3 regions of the Halomonas sp. C22 genome follow, and region 3 is predicted to be linked to each of the others. Evidence: predicted binding sites of a transcription regulator. Region 3 holds the regulator's gene; each other region holds the start of a gene.
What was found. Region 3 encodes FliA, which starts transcription of late flagellar genes. Its sites were predicted from a motif close to CTAAAGTTNNNNNNNNNNCNGCCGATA; they were not measured.
Positions count from the first base shown of each region.

Region 1: the regulator FliA is predicted to act here: its motif matches at 3,334-3,360, upstream of FEU76_RS18685 (flagellin N-terminal helical domain-containing protein).
Region 2: the regulator FliA is predicted to act here: its motif matches at 5,414-5,440, upstream of FEU76_RS06015 (flagellin N-terminal helical domain-containing protein).

Region 1 is NZ_VBVC01000002.1:471,161-477,869, forward strand. Features, by position in the region: gene FEU76_RS05425 (IclR family transcriptional regulator domain-containing protein) at 1-137, shown strand, start outside; gene FEU76_RS18810 (hypothetical protein) at 369-455, shown strand; gene hglS (2-oxoadipate dioxygenase/decarboxylase HglS) at 666-2,027, opposite strand; gene FEU76_RS05440 (LysR substrate-binding domain-containing protein) at 2,313-3,194, shown strand; gene FEU76_RS18685 (flagellin N-terminal helical domain-containing protein) at 3,394-4,872, shown strand; gene FEU76_RS05450 (iron-siderophore ABC transporter substrate-binding protein) at 5,241-6,146, opposite strand; gene FEU76_RS05455 (TonB-dependent receptor) at 6,302-6,709, shown strand, end outside.
Region 2 is NZ_VBVC01000002.1:580,720-587,428, reverse strand. Features, by position in the region: gene FEU76_RS06040 (IclR family transcriptional regulator domain-containing protein) at 13-837, shown strand; gene FEU76_RS06035 (YqaA family protein) at 854-1,285, shown strand; gene ybiO (mechanosensitive channel protein) at 1,557-3,911, shown strand; gene FEU76_RS06025 (SDR family oxidoreductase) at 3,978-4,727, opposite strand; gene folK (2-amino-4-hydroxy-6-hydroxymethyldihydropteridine diphosphokinase) at 4,939-5,367, shown strand; gene FEU76_RS06015 (flagellin N-terminal helical domain-containing protein) at 5,487-6,308, shown strand; gene FEU76_RS06010 (BCCT family transporter) at 6,316-6,709, opposite strand, start outside.
Region 3 is NZ_VBVC01000009.1:49,075-55,783, reverse strand. Features, by position in the region: gene FEU76_RS15305 (sensor domain-containing diguanylate cyclase) at 1-1,676, opposite strand, end outside; gene FEU76_RS15300 (OmpA family protein) at 1,700-2,371, opposite strand; gene FEU76_RS15295 (motility protein A) at 2,376-3,191, opposite strand; gene FEU76_RS15290 (RNA polymerase sigma factor FliA) at 3,231-3,935, opposite strand; gene FEU76_RS15285 (flagellar protein FlhE) at 3,962-4,273, opposite strand; gene FEU76_RS15280 (hypothetical protein) at 4,457-5,056, opposite strand; gene flhF (flagellar biosynthesis protein FlhF) at 5,053-6,709, opposite strand, start outside.

The sequences.
Region 1 (6,709 bases), on a different contig from region 3:
ATATGAATGGAAAGCTGCTGGGCGCCATCAATATCAGCACCAATGCGGCCAGGGTCGACATGGAGACGCTGCTTAAACACCACCTGCCGCTCCTGCAGGAAAAAGGGCGTTTGATCCGCTCGACGATCAGTGCCTAGCATTGAGCTTCAAGCTTCGTGAAGCAGTCGAGAAAAATGCGCGCACCGCCAGCTATCTTTAAAATATTTCATTCATTTTCATAAAGATAGCTGAGCAAAGCACATAACTGCTTGTGCTCAACATTTGCACAAACATCGGCTAGCTTCTACATTGAGTACAGTATATGGACTAAGGATACACCTATCTCGTTAGCTCATGAGGAGCTAATCATCGCAATCAAGGAGAGATACATGTTGAAATTTCTGGCAAGCACCGTCGGCATCATTTTCATGATTGGTCTACTGGTCGTCATTGGTCTGTTGATGCTGATTTTCTAGACCAAGTGCCATCTTGCTCATTTTTAATGAATTGATGAACCCCTAAACAAAGCACTAATATTTCAAACCATATTGTAAAGCAACGGGTTGCCAAGAGGAGTAAGTACCCTGCAGACCTCTTGGCACACCTGAGTTTTTGTGACCTGATTAAAACCATCGCTACGGTAATATGCCCATCTTGGGCTCTGGAATAAGCTCTACCCCCCTTTGTCAGTCCTCCCCACCCAACCACGCCAGCACGGCCTCTTTCGAGCGCTGTTCGCGTTCGGCATACAGCGCCAGCTCATCCTGCACCGGGGCACCCAGGGCGGCCTCGAAGGCGTCGCGGTTTGCGTTACCGGCGTAAGCGCCGTTTTCACTGCCGCCCAGGTTGGATTGGAAAATACCGGCGGCACTGACGGGCAGGAAGTCTTCGTAGGTGATGGGCTGGGCCTCGACCCACCCTTGGGCCAGCAGCGTTTCCAGGTCGGCGTGCTCGGCGCGGCCCTTGGCTGCCCGCCCGGCGTCGGTCAGGTGATAGTGGAAGTAGGCCAGCTGCTCGGTGCGAATTGCCTCGTGGTGGTCCGGAAACGCGGTGAACACGCGCTCCATGACGGCCTGATGGGAGTCATTATCCAGGCCAGCGGTCTGGGCACGCCCCTGGTTCAGCAGCTCATCATAAAGCGCCCGCCCTTTGGGGGTCAGCGCCATGCCGCGCTGCTCGATTTCGCCAAAGCGCGCCGTATGCGTGCCCTGGGCCTCCCCGGCGAAACGAATCGACTCCTCCAGCGCCCGAAAGCTGGTTTGGCGCAGCAACATGGGGCACTCCCGACGGGGCGGCCCTTCGATCACCGCTTTGGGGTTCATGCCCATGCTCGGCATACGACGCTGTGCTTCATCGATATCCAAGGTTCTGGGCGTCAGGTGGTTGATGTGCGGCCCCTTGAAACACACCACATCGGCAATCAGGCGATGCTCGTCGTGCAGCGCCTGATAGGTTTCCAGGTCGACGGTCGCTTCCTGATGCCAGCGGAAGGTTTCCAGCGCCTCGCTGACGAACTGGTCGGCCTCTTCACTGCTCAACCCGCCCTGGGTTTCGTGGCGCTGAATGAGCGCCCGCACCGTGGGGGTAAAGATATCCCGCTGGGCCAGAATCTCCTCGGCGCGACGGCGCAGCGCCTCGCTCTCGATCAGCTCCAGGCGCAGTAAAGAGGTAAAGACTCGGAAAGGGTTCAGCGCGAGGGCTTCGTCCTCGATGGGCCGAAACGCCGTGGAGTGCACCGGCACGCCCGCTTCCGAGAGGTCGTAATACCCCACCGGGAACATGCCCATGACCGCAAACAACCGGCGCAACATGGCAAGCTCGCCCTCGGTGCCCACCCGGATCGCCCCGTGGCGCTCAACGCTCAGCCGGGCCAGCTCGCCCTGCGCCTCCAGCTGGTGGCGCAGCGCGGGCTGCTGTTGAAGGGTTTCCTGGTTCACGCGCTCGACCAGTTCCAGCAGCGCACCGTACTGCGGCACTTCCGCTTGATACATGGCCGACATCGCCTTGGAAAAACGGTCGCGTATTGCATCAGTAGTGATAAAGGACATGTTGTGGCTCTCTGGGGTCGATAAAGAACGGCACGCGTCGCCAGCCTCATGGCCTCTTTATGACACGTGCTTGCGCTGCGTTCTATCAAACCGACTCGGGGAGCGAACCACAAACGAAAAAAAGCACTCAATGCATGCCAAAAAGGAATGCGTAAAGGCTTTTTATAAAGAGCGGCGAGCACCGGGTACGCAACAGCATGGCGCCCAGGGGTGCCCTTTGATAGGGTAGGATTCCTTACCGTCATTCCGCCGAGTGACGCTTGCCCAGGAGCGCCCGCGTTCACCATGCGCAATCTTCCTTCCATCACCGCCATGCAGTGCTTCGAAGCGGCCGCCCGCCACATGAGCTTCACCCGGGCCGCCGATGAGCTGAACCTGACCCAGAGTGCGGTCAGTAAACAGGTGGCACAGCTGGAAACCACCCTGGAGCACAAGCTGTTCCGACGGGTACGTCGCAGCCTGCTGCTGACCCCCGAAGGGGCAATTTTCCTGAGCGATGTGCGCAAGGTGCTGACCCAGATCGAGATGTCCACCCAAGCCATCATGACGTACAGCGGCCATAGCGAAGTGCTCAACATCGCCACCCTGCCCAGCTTCGGCAGCCGCTGGCTGGCCAACAAGCTGCCCTCGTTCATGGCGGCGCATCCAAACATCAGCCTGGCGTTTCACGACCGCGTCGAGGATTTCGACCTGGAGCAGGAGAACATCGACATTGCCCTCTTGTATGGGCACGGCAGCTGGCCCAACCTGGCCTGCCACAAGCTGGCCGACGACCTCATGGTCGCCGTCGCCTCCCCGACCTGGCTGGCCCAGCACCCCATTCATTCACTCGACGATTTGACCCAGCGCCCGCTGCTGCACCTTTCGACCCGCCCGGATGCCTGGCACCACTGGTTTGCCAGCCAGCACGTCATGACCGAGCGCAGCTACCACGGCACCCGTTTCGAAACCTTCCCCATGCTGGTCAGAACTGCCATGGCAGGCGGCGGCGTGGCGCTGGTGCCCCACTTCACCGTGGATGAAGAGCTGGAGAGCCAACGGCTCGCCCTGGCATGGCCCTACCAACTGCTCAGCCGCAACGCCTACTACCTCGTCTACCCCGAACACCTGGGAGAACTCGCCAAGGTGCGCCGCTTTGTTGAGCATGTGGTGCAGTTTGGGGAGTAGAGAAAGAGTCTTGCAAGCCACAAATCAAGCAGTTAAGCAACACCACCAATCAGGCTGGTTACCTCAAGCACATACCGCATCATGAGCGTTGCAGTCGCAGTACGACAACAGACATCCCATCATCTCACTCGCAAGCACGCTAAATTTATTTTAATATTTGTCGCAATATCTCACTATCGTGGACAAGAAGAGCGGAATAATGGCGACGATCAACACCAATTTTGCTGCGCTCAAGGCACAGCAAAACCTGAATAATACTGGCGCAAAGCTGTCGACAAGTATTGAGCGACTCTCTTCTGGTCTTCGTATTAATAGTGCAAAGGATGATGCAGCAGGGCAAGCGATTGGTAATCGCATGGCGACCAACCTGCGAGCAAATTCCGCCATCACGCGGGGAATCAACGATGGCGTTTCACTAATACAGACAGCCGAAGGCGGGCTGGATAGCATCAACAGCATTCTTCAGCGCTCCCGCGAGCTGGCCGTTCAAGCTGCAAACGGCACCTTATCGGATAGCGACCGGGCTTTCATTAATGATGAATATCAAGCGCTACGCGCTGAAATAGACCGGATAGCCAAGGGTACGGAAGCATTTGGAAAATACCCTTTGGCGCCCACGCAGCCTCCCCCCCAACCCGCCCAGCTCGGAAACACTGAACATATCGTTGCTAAACTAAGCCCTGCTAGCAGCGTATTTACCTCGGGGATCGTGCCTGTCGCCTATATACCTACGGGCGCCACCAACATACGCATCGAGATTGACTCGTTCTCCATGGACGATGACATGCAGCTGTTTACACGCGATGGTAAACATCTAGTAGGAACCCCGATTATTGGAAGCGACAACAGCCCTACAGATAACGTCTGGTCGGCACGTGGCATTAGCGATACCGCATCGGCTAATGCAAACCTGCTAAGTGAAGCGAACGGTTTTCTGGTAGATGCAGACTACGATGCAAGCTTTTTTGAAGATGCAACAGACCAATACGATGTTGCACAGCCGCCTGTCTCCCTAACGTATAGTGGCATGACCATCACTTATAGCGGGGATCGCGATCGCGCCTTCGACCCAGACGACAGCAGTTTTAACGATGGACAACTGGGTGGAGTGGCTTCTTCTGAAATGCGAGAAGTCATTACCATTGACCAAACCACCGAGGAGCTCATGCTGCTAGTCGTAGGACAAGGGGCATTTAGCGCCTTTGCCACGTGGGATGAGATGCCGGTAGAGCTAGTGGAGTCCGCCCCAATACCACCGCCTGTCGGCACAGCGACGAAGGTTGTGACTAGCGCAGGTTATGGCGAAGCACTAGACAGCATGACCATACAGCCCACTCCCTCGGACCATATTTCTCTAGGGCTAATGGATGTTGAGCTGGACCCTATCGAAAAAGCCCGGGAAGCAATAGAAAAGCTTCAGTCCGCATTAAACCAAGTGGATGATTACCGAGCTCAATACGGAGCGCTCACAAACCGTTTTGAAAGCATTATTGATAACCTGGCTAACCAAAGCGTGAATACCGCTGCAGCACGATCTCGTATTATGGATGCTGATTACGCCCAGGAAGCCTCCAAACTGGTAAAAGCGCAAATATTGCAACAAGCAGGATCGTCCATGTTAGCCCAAGCCAACCAGGCGCCACAGGGGCTCGTGACATTATTGAACCAGGCTGATTGAGGAACGGAGCCCGCCGCATAGCCAAGGAGGTTGAATATGAAATCGCTGCTCCTTGCTCTGGGCTCCACTTTTACACAACCGATCAGTCACTCTGGGCCAGTTGTCGGTACCCCATGTTTTGCTTCACCTTAACGGTAAAGTCGAGAAGGTACCGGCACGACGCTCTTTCCTCTACATGCATTACTCAAAGTACTGCGACTACTCTGGGACGCCAAAACTCCAGACCTCGGCTTTACAAACACCAGGTTTTTTCACGCTCGTCGAGCAACAGCTAGATAAAGTCAGTAGGCTCAACTTACTTTACTGGCAATATGAAGCATGGATCAGCCTCCAGCCCGCCCCAAAAATAACGTTAACCGCACAATCACTTACTCCAAGGAACTGCGTAACGTCAGGGCAGCCACCAGCTCCCGCGCGAAGCGTTGCGCCGCAGGCAGTGCGCCAAAACTCCATACCGGCGGTAAGCGCAATAGCGTGGCGTTTTCAACGCTGGGTAAGTGCTGCCATAAACCACTTTGCGAAAGTGATGCTTCGACTCCGGCGGGCAGCGGCTCGACCACGACCAGCGTGGCCTCGGGGTAGTCGTAGAGTGCTTCGATCCCTACCAGTGAAAATCCCCAGGCGTTAGTGGGCCGGTCCCAGGCATTGGCCAAGTCGATCTGCTCCAGCACGGCGTGATAGAGGCTGTTGTCGCCAAACACCCTGACATGACGGGCATCCATGAACTGCACCATCAGCAGCGGCGGCGCATCGGGGCGCTGTTGGCGAAGCGTTTCCAGCAGTGCCTGCGTTTCGTTGATGAGCTGCGCGGCCTGCTCTTGGCGGCTGGTCAACTCACCCAACTGGCGGGTGAGTGTGTGTATCTCTTGCCAGGTATGGGTGCCGGGGGAATAGGGGTAAAACGACGTGACCGGGGCCACTCGCTCCAGCCGCTCCGTCAAACCGGCGAACATCGGTGAAATGAACGTATGCGCCGGGGGCGACTGGGCCATGAGTTCGAGGTTGGGCTGCGAACGCAGGCCCAGGTCTGCAACGCCGTCGGGAATCCCTGGCTCCCCTACCCACTCATGGTAGCCCTTGTGTTGAGCGGTACCGCTCAGCGGCGCGTCGATGGCCAGCAGCGTTTCGGCAATGGTCCAGTTGAGGGTGGCCCACTGCGCGTGGGCACTCGACAAGGGCAGCCAGCAAGCGGCCATCAAACAGCAGCGAGCCAGGAAAGAGAGCATCGACCAGTGGCACATGGCAGCGAAAGCATCAGAAAAAAGAGACCACATTTAGACGTCAATAGGCACTTTTTGCAAGGCATCACGAAAAAATCACACCTGCATATGCCAATGTCTCTCATTTTGTTTATCATATAGATCCACATCGGGCAGGTGGCCGTGGCGCCAACGCCAAGCGCTGCCGTACACAAAACTGGATCGATACCATGCCTCTCGGGAACACCTCCAACACAGCGGCCAAGCACCGCAAAGCACGGCTGTTGCGCGCGATGACACTGCTCGCAATGGGCATGACGCCCGTGGCCACCTGGGCACAAACGAGCGCCGACACCCAATCCCTGGATACCGTCACCGTCACGGGCACCATCCCCACCTACGGCGATACGCCGCCGCCAGCCTTCGCCGGTGGCCAAATCGCGGCAGGGGGCCGCGTGGGCCTGATCGGTGAAAGGGACGCGATGGACGTGCCTTTCAACGTCATCAGCTATACCAGCGAGCTGATGGAAAACCAGCAATCCCAGACGCTGGGCGATACGCTGCAAAACGATGCCTCGGTATCGGTAGGGCTGGGCTTTGGCATCTACGGCGAAGCGTACAAGGTGCGCGGCTTCAAC
Region 2 (6,709 bases), on a different contig from region 3:
GGAGAGTGCCAGGTGAGTGAAGTCAAGCGCAGGTCAGTTGGACGTCCGGCGGGAGCCACCAAAGCCAGCGGCGGGCATAGCCAATCGTTGGTACGCGGCCTCACGCTGCTCGAATACCTGGCGGCCAGCCCGCTGGGGATGGCGCTCTCGGAGCTTTCCGAGCAAGCGGACCTGGCACCTTCCACGACCCACCGGCTACTCCAGGCACTGCAAAGCCAGGGGTTCGTCACCCAGGAGAGCGAGCAGGGCCTGTGGCGAATCGACGTAAAAACCTTCCGCATCGGCAACAGCTTTCTGGAAGCGCGTGACGTGGTGGCGAAAAGCCGTCCGTTTTTGCGCCGCCTGACGGCAGAGACCGGCGAAACGGCCAACCTGGGCATTCGCGATGGCGCCACGGCGGTGTTCCTGGCCCAGAACGAATCGCCGCAAATGATGCGCATGATCACGCGGTTGGGGTCGCGGGCACCGCTGCACGCCTCTGGGGTAGGCAAGGCGCTGCTGGCCTGGATGAGCGAGGAGGAGCGCGACGCGCTGTTGGCGGGTGGGTATGAGCTGGCGCGCGTCACGGAAAACACGCGCTATCAGGTCGATTCGCTGTTGGCAGAAATGGCCGCCATTCGTGCTCAGGGCTTTGCCTGTGACCGTGAAGAGCATGCTATTGGCCTGCACTGCGTGGCCGCGTGTATTTTCGACGAGCACGCCACTCCCCTGGCGGCCATTTCCGTTTCCGGGCCCATGGCGCGCATTCCAGAAGATCGCCTGCTGGCGCTGGGGGCGCTGGTGCGCCGTACGGCGGATGACATCACCCTGCAAATGGGCGGCCAGCGGCCTCGTTAATTGCCGATGATTGCTCATGTTTAGTCTGTTTTGGGTGGCGCTTGCCAGTGCCACCCTGCTGCCGGGCGGCTCTGAAGTGTGGCTGGCCAGGCTCTGGTGCCTGGGCGAGCCCGCGCTGGGGCTTTGGCTGGTTGCCACGGTGGGCAATACGCTGGGTAGCATGATCAACGTGGCCATGGGGCGCTATGCCCGCCAGTTCCAGGATCGCCGCTGGTTCCCCGCATCGCCCCAAGGGTTGGCCCGCGCAGAGCGCTGGTATCACCGCTTTGGTGAGTTCAGCCTGCTGTTGTCATGGCTGCCGGTCATAGGCGACCCGCTCACCGTCCTGGCAGGCGTCATGCGCTTGGCCTGGTGGCGGGCGCTGCTCTGGATCGTGCTGGCCAAGGGCGCGCGCTATGCGCTGTTGATCGTCATGGCCCAGCAGTGGCTGGCCCCTTACTGCCAATAAGGCACTGCTATGCGATTGCCTGAAAACTGCGCGAGGGTGTTTTCGTTGGTGCACCGAAAGCAGTCGCGATAACCTCTCTGGCAGTCAGGCATGTTACCCTAGCGTATGTTATGTCAGGTTTGCATTCCTGATGGATGCACTATTCTGTGTGGACGTGTCTGTGCGGGCACGCGTAGGCAGGTTCTTGGCAAGTCGCAGGATCGCAAAAACTCACCCAAAGGGAGGTTATGGTGTGACGTCACTACGTTTACTACCTTGGCTAGGCGTCTGGATGCTGACGCTGTTCGCCTTGCTGGCCGGGCCAGCCATGGCGCAAACCACGCTAGGCGCTGACAATGAAGCGTCGAATACGAGTGCCGAGCAGCCGCCCTCGTATTCTGCGCTGGCGGACTTGCTGGAAGATGAGCAGGCTCGCCAGGAGCTGATTGAGCTGCTGCGCCACCAGGCATCGGCGCTACCTCCCGCACTGGCCAACGAGCTCTCCCCGGAAGCCGCGGCTGCCGGTGGCAATGTCTCTCCTGAAGACGTCTCGCTGCCGCGCCAGCTGGCAGAGTTGACCAGCCGCACGGTGAGCGATGTGGGTGGGCAGCTAGAGCAGGCCGTCTCGATCGTCGGCAACCTGTTCACGGGGCAGGGGGTCGGCACCTTCAATATGGCCGACTTCACCAATGCCGCGATCAATCTCGGCATTGTCATCATTGCCACGTTTGCCCTGTTCTTTACCTTCCGTCGTCTCGCCAAGACGCTGTTTACCAAGCTCAGTGCCTGGTCGTTGGCCGGTGGCAACCTGACCCCGGTGCTGCGTCTCGTGCTATGCGTGGCGCTTGCCGCGGTAGTAGATGTGCTGCTGGTGGCGCTGGCCTACGTGGGCGGCAATCTGATCGCCACGTTTGCGGTGGGCGAAACGGGCGAGCTGTCTACCCGGGCCTCGCTGTTCCTGAACGCGTTCCTGATCATCGAGCTGCTCAAGGCGGCAGTGCGCATGCTGTTCTCCTCCCGCTATGAGGGACTGCGGCTGCTGCATATTTCTGCCCAGGAAGCCTCCTATTGGAATCGCTGGATCGCCCGCCTGATCGGTATGGTGGGCTATGGCCTGATGGTGGTCGTACCGCTGGTCAACTATTACCTGGCCCCGACCTTGGGGCAGGCCGTGGGCACCTTCATCATGCTGCTGGCCTTCGTCTATGCCGTGGCGGTGGTGCTGAAGAACCGTGTTCGACTGCGGAATAACCTGAACCTGATGGGCGACCGTTCGACGCTGATGGCCAGTCGTGTCTCGCTGCACCTGTTCGCTCGTACGTGGCACCTGTTTGCTCTGCTCTACTTCCTGATGGTGTTCGTACTGACCCTGACCCGCCCGGGCGATGCGCTGCCCTTCGTGCTCATGGCCACGCTGAAAACGCTGGTGGCGGTGGTGGTGGGGCTGCTGCTGTCCACCTTCCTCACCCAGACCATCGGCCGTCGTATTCAGCTGTCGGATGACCTGCGGCGCAAGCTGCCGCTGCTGGAAGCGCGCCTGAACAGCTACGTGCCCAATGCCCTGCGCGTGCTGCGCACCATCATTGTCGTGGCTGTGATCATGGTGGTGCTGGATGCCTGGGGAGCGTTCAATCTCGCTGCCTGGTACGCCTCCGAGCGCGGTGCCAACCTGGTGGGCAACCTGATCAGTGTGGCGGTCATTCTGATCGTATCGCTGGGCGTATGGCTGGGGCTGGCCAGCCTGATCGAGCACAAGCTGAACCCCGAGACGGGCGACGGGGAGCCCTCGGCGCGTGCCAAGACGCTGCTTAGCCTGTTCCGTAATGCACTGGCCATTGCCATGGTGACCATTACCGGCATGATCGTTCTGTCGGAGATCGGCATCAACATCGGGCCGCTGATTGCCGGTGCCGGTGTGCTGGGTCTGGCGATCGGTTTCGGTGCCCAGAGACTGGTGCAGGATGTCATCACCGGCGTCTTCATCCAGGTCGAAAACGCCATGAATACTGGCGATGTCGTGACCGTAGGCGGTATTACCGGCACTGCTGAGCGGTTGAGCATACGTTCGGTGGGTATTCGCGACCTTTCCGGCACCTACCATATCGTGCCGTTCTCCAGTGTGGACACGGTCTCCAACTACATGCGTGAGTACGGTAATCACGTGGGCGAATACGGTATTGCCTACCGCGAGAACATCGACGATGCCATTGCCCAGCTCCAGTTGGCCTTCGAAGACCTCAAAGCCAACCCAGAGCACAGTCACAAGCTGTTGGCAGACATGACCGTGGCGGGCGTTACTGCGCTGGCCGACAGCTCGGTCAATATCCGTGTGGTCATCAAGACCACGCCGGGTGACCAGTGGGGCGTTGGCCGGGCATACAACCGCCTCGTCAAGATGCGCTTCGACTCGGCGGGTATCGAGATTCCGTTCCCGCATACCACCCTGTACTTCGGGCAGGACAAGTCCGGCTCTGCGCCGCCTGCCAACCTGCGTGTCATGCAGCAGGACTTCACCATCGATGGTAGCCCGGCAGGGCAGCCCAAACGAGCAGAGCTCGAAGTGGATGACCGCCATCGCCCTCGTCGTGGAAAATCACCGAGTGAGCAAGAGGCTGAGCACCACAAGCCTGACGATGAGGAAGTGTGATCCTCGATGCATCAACGACAAGGCCGCCTTCGGGCGGCCTTGTCGTATGCGCAGAGTCTGCCAGGCTCACTCGCCCGGATAATTTTCGGAGTGACGCCCCACCAGGTTGATGGACTCCCCACCGTCCACGAACAGCACCTGCCCCGTGACGAACGCATTGTCCAACAAATAGTACAAAGCTTGTACGAGATGCGCTGGATTCCCCTGATGATCGACAGGAATGCCTTCGATCCGCCACTGGACATAGTCACTGCTGCGCTGCGATGCGGGTAGCACGACACCAGGGGCGATGCCATTGATACGCAGGCGAGGTGCAAACTCCAGCGCCGCCATGCGCGTCATGTCTGCCAAGCTTTTCTTGGACAGCAGGTAGGCCGCATAAGGGTACTGATGGTAAGCCACCTTGTTGTCGATGATATTGATGACCTGGCCGTGTTCGACCACCTCGGCAAAGTGGCGCGTCAATAGCAGCGGGGTAAACATATTGACCCGAAACTGAGTCTCCAGCATGGCCAGGTCTGTCTGGGCGATAGGTGCAGGCGCGTAGGCACTGGCGCTGTTGAGCAGTACGCAAAGCCCTGGGAAACGAGCCTTGGCGTGGGCAATCAACGCGTCCAGCGGGTCTTCCAGAAAGTTGCAGGGCAAGATCTCGCAATCACGCCCCTTGCTCCGGATGCGTTCCGCGACCTCTTCGGCCTCGGTTCGCGAGCTGTTGACATGCAGCGCGATATCGAAGCCCTTGTCGGCCAGCGCTTCGGAAAAGTGGCGGCCAAGACGGGTGGCGCCACCGGTGACGAGTGCAGCAGGGTTTCCCATGGGTTGCTCCCTATACGGAAGATTATTATTGGGTGGTCAGCTGACTTTCTGCGTGTAAGCAGCGTTTGTCAATAACTTATACAGATGTTGAACATAATGCTGAAAACGCTACGCTTGGAGGGTGCCGCTCGTTTCCCGTGGGCAAGTGGAAAAAGGCGGCGGGTACGTTTCAACAGAAACCGTCTTTCTGCTCAAGTCCCGAGGGCTTGCCATGACAGCCATAGCGTCTCATGAGTGCATCATTTCGTTAGGAACCAACATCGAGCCAGAACACCATTTTGCGCAAGCGCTGGAAATCTTGAGCCGCGAGTGTGAGCTGGTGGCCCGCTCCGAAGCTGTACGAACAGCGCCCGTGGGGTTTCAGCAGCAGCCTGACTTCCTCAACGCTGCGTTGGTCGTTCGCACCTCGCAGACCCGTGATGCCTTCAAAGCTTATCTGAGGGATGTCGAGCAGCGTCTGGGACGTGTGCGAGGACCGATCAAGTCAGGCCCGCGTACCATGGATCTGGATATCGTGGCGTGGGATGGTGAAGTGGTCGACGAAGGCTATTTCCAATATGACTATGTGCGTGGTCCCGTGGATGCCGTATTGGCTTCCTGCCATCGCGCTTTGGGAGAGCAAGCGCCCCAGCAGCCGTGAGGGGAGCAGTGTTGCAAGCCTTGTGGTCGTTTTGTTGCTGGACGCGCTCATGTATTGGCCAGGTCGGCCGATAATAACGTTACCCCGTTTCTGTTTCGTTGATGCCTGAGGTCACGCCCTTGCTTAGCCTTGCGACCAACATCACGTCGCTGTTGGTGATGAACAATTTACGTACGAGCCAGCAGGCCATGCAGACCTCCATGCAGCGCCTGTCTTCCGGCTTGCGTATCAATAGCGCCAAGGACGACCCCGCTGGTCAGGCCATTGCCAATCGCATGGGCGCGCAGATTCGAGGCATGAACCAGGCCATTCGTAACACCAACGATGGCATTTCCATGGTGCAAACGGCGGAAGGCTCGCTGAACCAGATCAACGACAACCTTCAACGTATCCGTGAGCTGAGCGTTCAAGCCCTCAACGGCACCAACTCTTCCGAAGATTTGGCCTCTATTCAGCTGGAAATCGATCAGCGCCTGGAAGAGATCACCCGTGTCACTGAGCAGAGTAACTTCAACGGCATTCCTCTGATCAACGCAGATCGGACCCTGAACATTCAGGTGGGTGCCAATGCGGGGGATGTGATTGGCATTCGTTTTTCCGCCATGGGGCTTCAGGCGCTTGGGCTGGAAGGTTTTAGCGTGCTGGACGATGGCACGGCCACCGGCAAGCCCATGGACGTGGTGGATGAAGCCATGAAGCTGGTCGACCGCCAGCGCAGCTACCTGGGCGCCGTGCAGAACCGCTTCGAAAGCGTGATCGACGGGCTCAATACCAACATCATCAACACCTCTGCCGCCCAGTCACGCATCCAGGACGCCGACTACGCGCAGGAAGTCTCCAACCTGATTCGTGCCCAGCTGTTGCAGCAGGTCGGCATCTCCATGCTGGCTCAGGTCAACCAGCAGCCGCAGGTGATTCTACGGCTGCTGCAAGGCTTGTAAGCCGAGATCAGTCGATGATCCCTTGCTCCCGCGCCATGGCGTAAGCCGCTTGCGGGCCGTTCCAGAGTGACGGCAGCAGGATCAGTGAGACGGGAATCGCGGTAATCACGATGAACTGCTGCAGCGCGCCAATCTGGCCTGCGCCCATGTACAGCAGAACCGCCGCCATCAGTGCCATGGCGATCCCCCAGAACGCACGCATGTAAGGGCTGGGCGCATCGTGTCCCGCTCCTACCACGGCAATGGCATAGCTCATGGAGTCGCCGGTGGTGGCCACGAAGATGGTGGTCAGCAGCAAGATGGCCATGGCCATCCAGGTGCCGCCCGGCAGTGCCTGGGCTACGGTGAGGGTAGCCACGTCGAACTGGAAGTTTTCGAGTGCCTCGGTGATATCGATCACG
Region 3 (6,709 bases):
ACGCCATGCCCATAGGCGTCGTTGATCTGCTTGAAGTGATCCACGTCAAACAGCAGCAACGCGAATGCGGCGCCGTAGCGCTTGGCCGCGACTAACTCGGCATCGATGGCCTGCTCGATACGATAGCGATTCCAGACCTGAGTCAATGGGTCAAAGTGGGCCAACTGCTCGAGCCGCTGGTTGGCGGTGGCCAGTGCCTTGCGCTCTTGCTCAAGGTGCATGTTGAGCGTACTGATCTCATAGGCAGAAATAGCCAGCGTCAAATCTTCCCCCAGGTCGATGGCCGCCAGGCGTTCGACACGCTGCCATGCTTCGCTTTTGCCGACCACGTCTTCACTCCACGCAGCCGAGGGGGGCGTCGGCTGCGTGGATGAGGTCACGGCAGCCGAGGCAGGGCCCATGGCCCAATAGAGGGTTTCCACCTGCTCGGGCCGAAAGAACAACAGCCAGCCTCGCTGTGCCGGGCTGATGGAGAGCGGCACGGCCAGAATCCCACACTGCTCTGACATGTCGAGTGACGCCGTCAGCGGCTCCACCGCTACCTCACGGGTACACCACGGCCCCCCATGGCGATGCCCCCTGTCGATACGCTTCACCAGTTGGCACACCACCGTGGAGAGCGGCACCACACCGGCAGAACACACGCTGCCATTGAGCCACAGGGCAACCCCCTGAGCACGGAACAACGCGCACCAGGACGCAGCCTGCTCGTGAAGAATCTGCTGGGGGCTTTTGGGTTCTTGCTGGGCAGAGACCGACAGCACCAGGCTATCCTGCACGCGCTGCAGGTAACGTGCCTCCTGGCGAGCACGCAGCAACAACAACCGCTGCGTCGCCATTTGCACCAGTGTCCGCACCGCATCGCGCAAGGGAGGTGCCACGGGGTGGGCATGGGCCGAATGACAGAACAGCAGCCCCCACAGGCCAGCATCACTTTGCATGGCCACACTGAAAGCACTGTGTGCCCCCAGCCGCTGCAGATAGACGCGCCGCTCGGCAGCCGGCGCACGCAAGAAGCAGTTGCGCAGGTTGGCCGTGACGTCTGCGGGCACCAGGGGCTCGGTGTCGGCGGTGACGTCTTGAATCAAGCGCACCGGATGACGTTCGTAGGCATGCCGCAAGGCCAGTGGGAAATCGCTGGCCGGAAACCGTTGCCCGCGCAGCCCTGCCAAGCGCCCCGTACACTTTTCGGCCACGATGAGCCCATGCCAATCGCCGTCGAAATGGCACACCGAGACGCGCTCATGCCCGGTCAACTCCTGAACGGCACCGACCAGGTAGTCCAGCAGTTCCTCCTGGTGCGTGGCTTCGGCCAGGCGCACCAGGCGCTCATTGAGGGTTCCCAGCAAGCGCTGCTTACCCATCGGGGGCAATGGCTCTATTTCGACGACGACGTGTCGGTCTGTTCGATAGGCCTGGAGTTGAAAGCGCGTATCGACGGTGGCTCGGCGAAAAGTGAGCGGGCCGGGTAGGCGGGGCTGCCCTTGCAGTTCATGGCGCAGCCGCTGGCTGAGCCGCTTGCCCAGCAGAGACGTCAGCCTAGGGGGCGGCTGCTCGTTGGTGGGTAACCCCAGCAATGCCGCCAGGTTGCGGCTGACGGCCTGAATCTGCCGCACGTCGGTATCCAGTACCAAGACAGCGCCAAAGGACTGCAGTCGAGAATGATGCGTCGACACGAAGATAGCCTCGAGATAGTGCTTTACCCCTCGACCTGCTGTTTGAGCAGCAGTTCAACACGTCGGTTGGCAGCTCGCCCTTCCGGGGTAGCGTTACTTTCCATGGGTTGGGTGTCGGCGTAGCCAACCGCCCGCATACGAGAAATGGCGATACCCTGACGCTCCAACTGGCGCACCACGGCAATGGCGCGACCCGTTGAAAGCTCCCAGTTGGAGGGGAAACGCGGGGTGGCAATGGGCAGATTATCCGTATGCCCTTCCACCGAGATTTGGCCTTCGAACGTTTGGAGTACCGATGTGAGCCCTTCTAACACAACTTGCCCCTGAGGCGTTAGCACATCATTGCCGCTGGGAAACAAAAGACTGTCGTCGATGCGCAGGGTGATGCCTTCACGGCCCTGCGAGACACTGACCCCCGGAATATCCAGCCCGGCCATCTGCGGCTGCACACCGTCGTGACGTGGGTGAATGCCGGTGGCCAATGAGGCCAACGGCATGGCCATGATGGCACTGGCCGGCCCCATGGCATCGCTCTCCCTCCCGTCCCCACCGCCAGGAGGCGTCAGCGCCAGCAAGAGCACGAACAGGGTAATCAGCAGCGTCAAGACGTCCAGGTAACTGGTCAGCCACCCTTCGTCGCTCTCGCCCGCTGCCGCTGGCAGTTCCAGCGCAAACCGTGCCTCGTGATTGAGCATGGCGCTACCCTTTCAGCGCCGAATCGACGCCTGGACGCGGCTTGACGCTCGCATCACGGATTTCGTCGTGGTAGTTGGCCACGAACGAGTTCAACGTCTCTTCGATGAACGACGGCAAGCGACGCTTGGTAATGAGAGAAATGCCTTCCAGTACCATGTTCATGGTGATCAGGCGCTCTTCGGTCCGCCGCTCCAGTTTGACGGCAATGGGCTTGAAGACCAGATTGGCCAGCAGAATACCGTAAAACGTGGTGAGCAGCGCCACGGCCATACGTGGACCGATCACCTGCAGATCGCCCGCATCCATGACTTCCAGCATGTTGACCAGCCCCACCAGCGTACCAATCATGCCAAAGGCCGGCGCATAGGTGGCCATGGTACGGAAAATCTGCGCTTCGGCATGCTCACGCGCCTTCAGCCGTGCGATCCGCCAGCGCAGCATGTCGAAAATTTCATCTTCCTTGGTGTTGGCAATCACTAGTTGAATACCGGTGCGCAGAAACGGGTTGCGCGTATGCTCCAGCTCCCGCTCTACCGCTCGGACATCGCCCTTGAACCATAACCGCGACATGGCCACCAGCTCGCCGATATCATCGCGCACATAGGTGTTCTCGCGGCGGAATACCAGGCCTACCAGGCGCACTACCCGCAGTACCTCCTTCAAGGGGTAGCTGATGAACGTCGCCGCCAGAGTACCGGTAATGACGATGGCCAGACCAGGCAAGTTGATAAAGCTTTCTGGCGACTCTGCGGTAAAGAACAGCACGCTTATCAACAACAGCATGCTGGCAAATATGCCGATCAACGTAGAGGGGTTCATCAACGGCTCCTTGCCGGTTAACGTGAGAGAATAAGAAGGTCAATCGTGGTCGCTCAAGCGGGCACGAAGGCGGCTGACGGCCTGGCTATGCAGTTGCGATACCCGCGATTCGGTGACGCCCAGTACCGCCCCCACCTCTTTGAGGTTCATCTCTTCCTGGTAATACAGGGCCATCAGCAGTTTTTCACGCTCGGGCAACGCCTCGATCGCTTCGATCAGAGTGTGCCGCTGCTGCTCGTCGAGCAGTTGTTCGAAAGGGCGATTGGCGCTGCCTTCGTCCCCGGCTGGCTCACCGCCATCGGCCACCAGTTCCTCGAAGGGCAGTAGCTGCCCGCTATTGGTGTCGTTGAGCAGCTGTTGATAGTCGCTCAGCGGCATCTCCAGCTCACGGGCAATTTCCACCTCTTCAGGGGGCCTGCCCAGCATCTGCTCCAAACGGCGTACGGTTTCATCGACTGCGCGGGCAGAGCGGCGCACGCTGCGCGGCAGCCAGTCCCGAGTGCGCAGTTCATCCATCATGGCGCCCCGAATGCGTTGGCTGGCGAACGTGGCAAACGTCGCGCCCTGTGCGGCATCAAAGCGTCCTAGCGCCTCCAGCAAGCCCACCATGCCCGCTTGAATCAAATCATCCAGCTCGATACTGGCGGGCAACCTGACCTGCAGTGTCAAGGCCTGACGTCTCACCAGTGGCATGTATTGAGTTAACAGCTCACTCTGCTTGATCCTGCCTTGTGCTGTATACATCCTATTGCCTCACGGCTAAACGATCTTTACTGATAATTCACGATGACCTGCAGCCCCTGTACGCGCACGGGCCGTTGCCCCGGTGACAGCGCAAAGCGCAAATGAAGCGGCGCGTTGGCATCCAGACCTGCCAGTGCCATGGTGCTGCCACGCATGCCACTCAGAGGCACGCATTGTGCAGGATGGCATAGCCAGGCGTTGACAGGCGCATGGGCAGGCGCCTCGAAACGCCATTGCACCCTCGCCAATGTCGCTTCGCCCAGCGGTATGCCCGCCGGAGGCCTGATGGCCTGGCTGCTGCTCGCCCGATCGCTCATGGCCACCACCACCGCGGGCATTTGACTGCTCCAGCTACCTGTCGCTGCCCGCGCCGATTCACCCACAACCAGCGATAACACCAACACCCACGCGGCGCTGGAGAGAAACACGCTCCATGTCACTGTTGACCACTTTGCGGTGTTGATCAATGTTCGTAGCAACATCGTCTGTAGAGGCATTGCCGGTCCCTTGTCATGGGGTCATCAACGAGCCAGTAGCAACAGCTCTATTTGCAAATAGTGCGCAGCGGCATCACGCAGGTTGTCCAGTAAGCCCTGACGCGGAAGGTGCGGCTCGTGCAGGGCCAGCAGGCGGCGCGGCCCCCCTTGCTCACGCATCTGGCGTAGGGCACGGTACATGCTCGCGAAGGCCTCGGCGTCACTGCTCACCCATAGCGCCCAGTGAGGGTGATGCGCCAAGGCAGCCATCGACCCTGCCTCGGGGCTTGCCACCTTGACGTCCCACTCCTGAGGATCGCCCGCCCACTGGCGCCCCAGCGATGCCCACTGCGCCAAGCGACCTTTGACCTTGTCGACGTGCACGGCACCCGCTGAGCTCAACCCCACAATGACCAGTGTGCGTGTCGGGCGGGGGGCCGTTACGTTCGCTGCCGCACTTGCGACCTCCTTGGGAGCGGTTTCCGAAGCGTCCGCGCCAACGTTCGTTTGCGCCACTTCCTTGTCTGAAGTGGAAGTATCGACACTCGGCGCGTCGGCCGCAGGCTCGTCAGGTTGCTCGCCTCGCTGCTGGCGCTGCAAATCTGCCCATTTTCTCAGCCCGGCAGCCTGATCCTGGCCATTCATAGCACATCCTCGAGGCTGACACTGCCCAGTTGCCGAATGGCATCTCGGGCCATCAACACATGCAGCAGCGCGTCCAGCAGGGCCGTATCCCGGCGCTTGCGCTGGCTACCCAACAGCCGCACCAGATCCGTTCTCAGCGCCTGGCCTGGTTCATCATCGGCCAGGTCGAGGTGGCCTGCCACGGCCGCTGCACCGCTGGCCATCAACAGGCGCAGCTCACGACTCACTTCGCCACTGTCGCTTTCCTTGAGCTGTTGCCACGCTCGCTTGGTCAGTGCGGCCAGCCCATCGCTTTCGAGCTGGGTGACCAGCAGTGACAGTACATCGCTACCCAACCGGGCGGGTGTCAACCAATAGCGACGCGCGACGCGCTTGTCACTTTCAGGGTCACGGATGTCGCCCGCCCAGGCCAGCAGGGCGTGACCCGAGGCGGCCTGCACCTCGACATAGGCATTCCACAGCTGCATGCGCTGGCCGCGAAAACGCACCGTGACGCTGTGGGTCAGCGTACTCTCTTGAAACAGATTCTTCAGGGCGTAGCGCTCGCCCTGATAGTCTACTCGCTGGCTGGCATGCACCGCGCTGACCCAGGTCAAACGTTGGTCGTGCAGCCAGGTGAGCACGTCGGGTTCTGGCAGAGCGGGCAGCAGGTGAACTGCCATATCTTCTCCACACTCTTCCAGACGCGGCTGCCAGCCGGCAGGCTGACGGTGCTGAAGCCGCGTCAGGGCCAACCAACGGCCCTGCTCATCCAGCCGAACATCCGGCATCGTCCAGTCACAGCCACGCCCTTGGCTGCGTGGCGACCAGGCCAGCCCCATGGCGCGGCTATTGGCATCTGCCCCGGACAACAGCTCATCCAGCCGCTGATCCTGAATGACCCCAGGCAGTGCGCCGATATCCCAGGCGGCTTCCAGCAGGTAAAAGTCATCCACCCGTTTGCGCAGTCGAGCCAGCACCGATGAGAGCCTGCGCCCTTGCCCCAGCACATCCCGCGACCAGCGTGGCAAGCTGAGCGGCGCCGAGGGTTCGGTCTGGTGCACGGCGCGGGGCTGTGCGCCCAACGCCTGAGCGATCAGCGCCTGAGGGTCGGCCACGGACATGTCTTCCGGCACCTGCTGGCCATGGGAGCCAAACAGCACACGCATGCCATGGCGCATGACGATATCCAACGCCGGGGCCAAGCGCCCCGCTTCATCCTGCTTGGTGATGATGCAGTCGTCCAGCGTCGCCCCAGCCGCCCAGGCTGCCTGGCGATAGCGCAACACGACCTCCTCCAGCGTTTCGGGCTGACTGGCGGCATTCAACATCAGCACCAGACGCACGGTGGATTGCCCCCCCTGAAGGTGTGCAATCTGCTCGATTACCCGCTGATCGCGCTGGCTCATGCCGACGGTATCGATGACCACCCACTGCTTGCCCTGAAGCCGTCCCACCAGCTCGTCAATGGGTTGCTCGACATCCAGCGCATACATGGGGGTATCCAGCAGTCGCGCATAGATCCGCAGCTGCTCATGGGCACCAATTCGGAAGCTGTCGGTAGTCACCAACGCCACCGGGCGTGTGCCATGGCGCATCACAAAACGCGCCGCCAGCTTGGCCGTGGTGGTCGTCTTGCCGACCCCGGTAGGGCCTACCAGAGCCACGATGCCG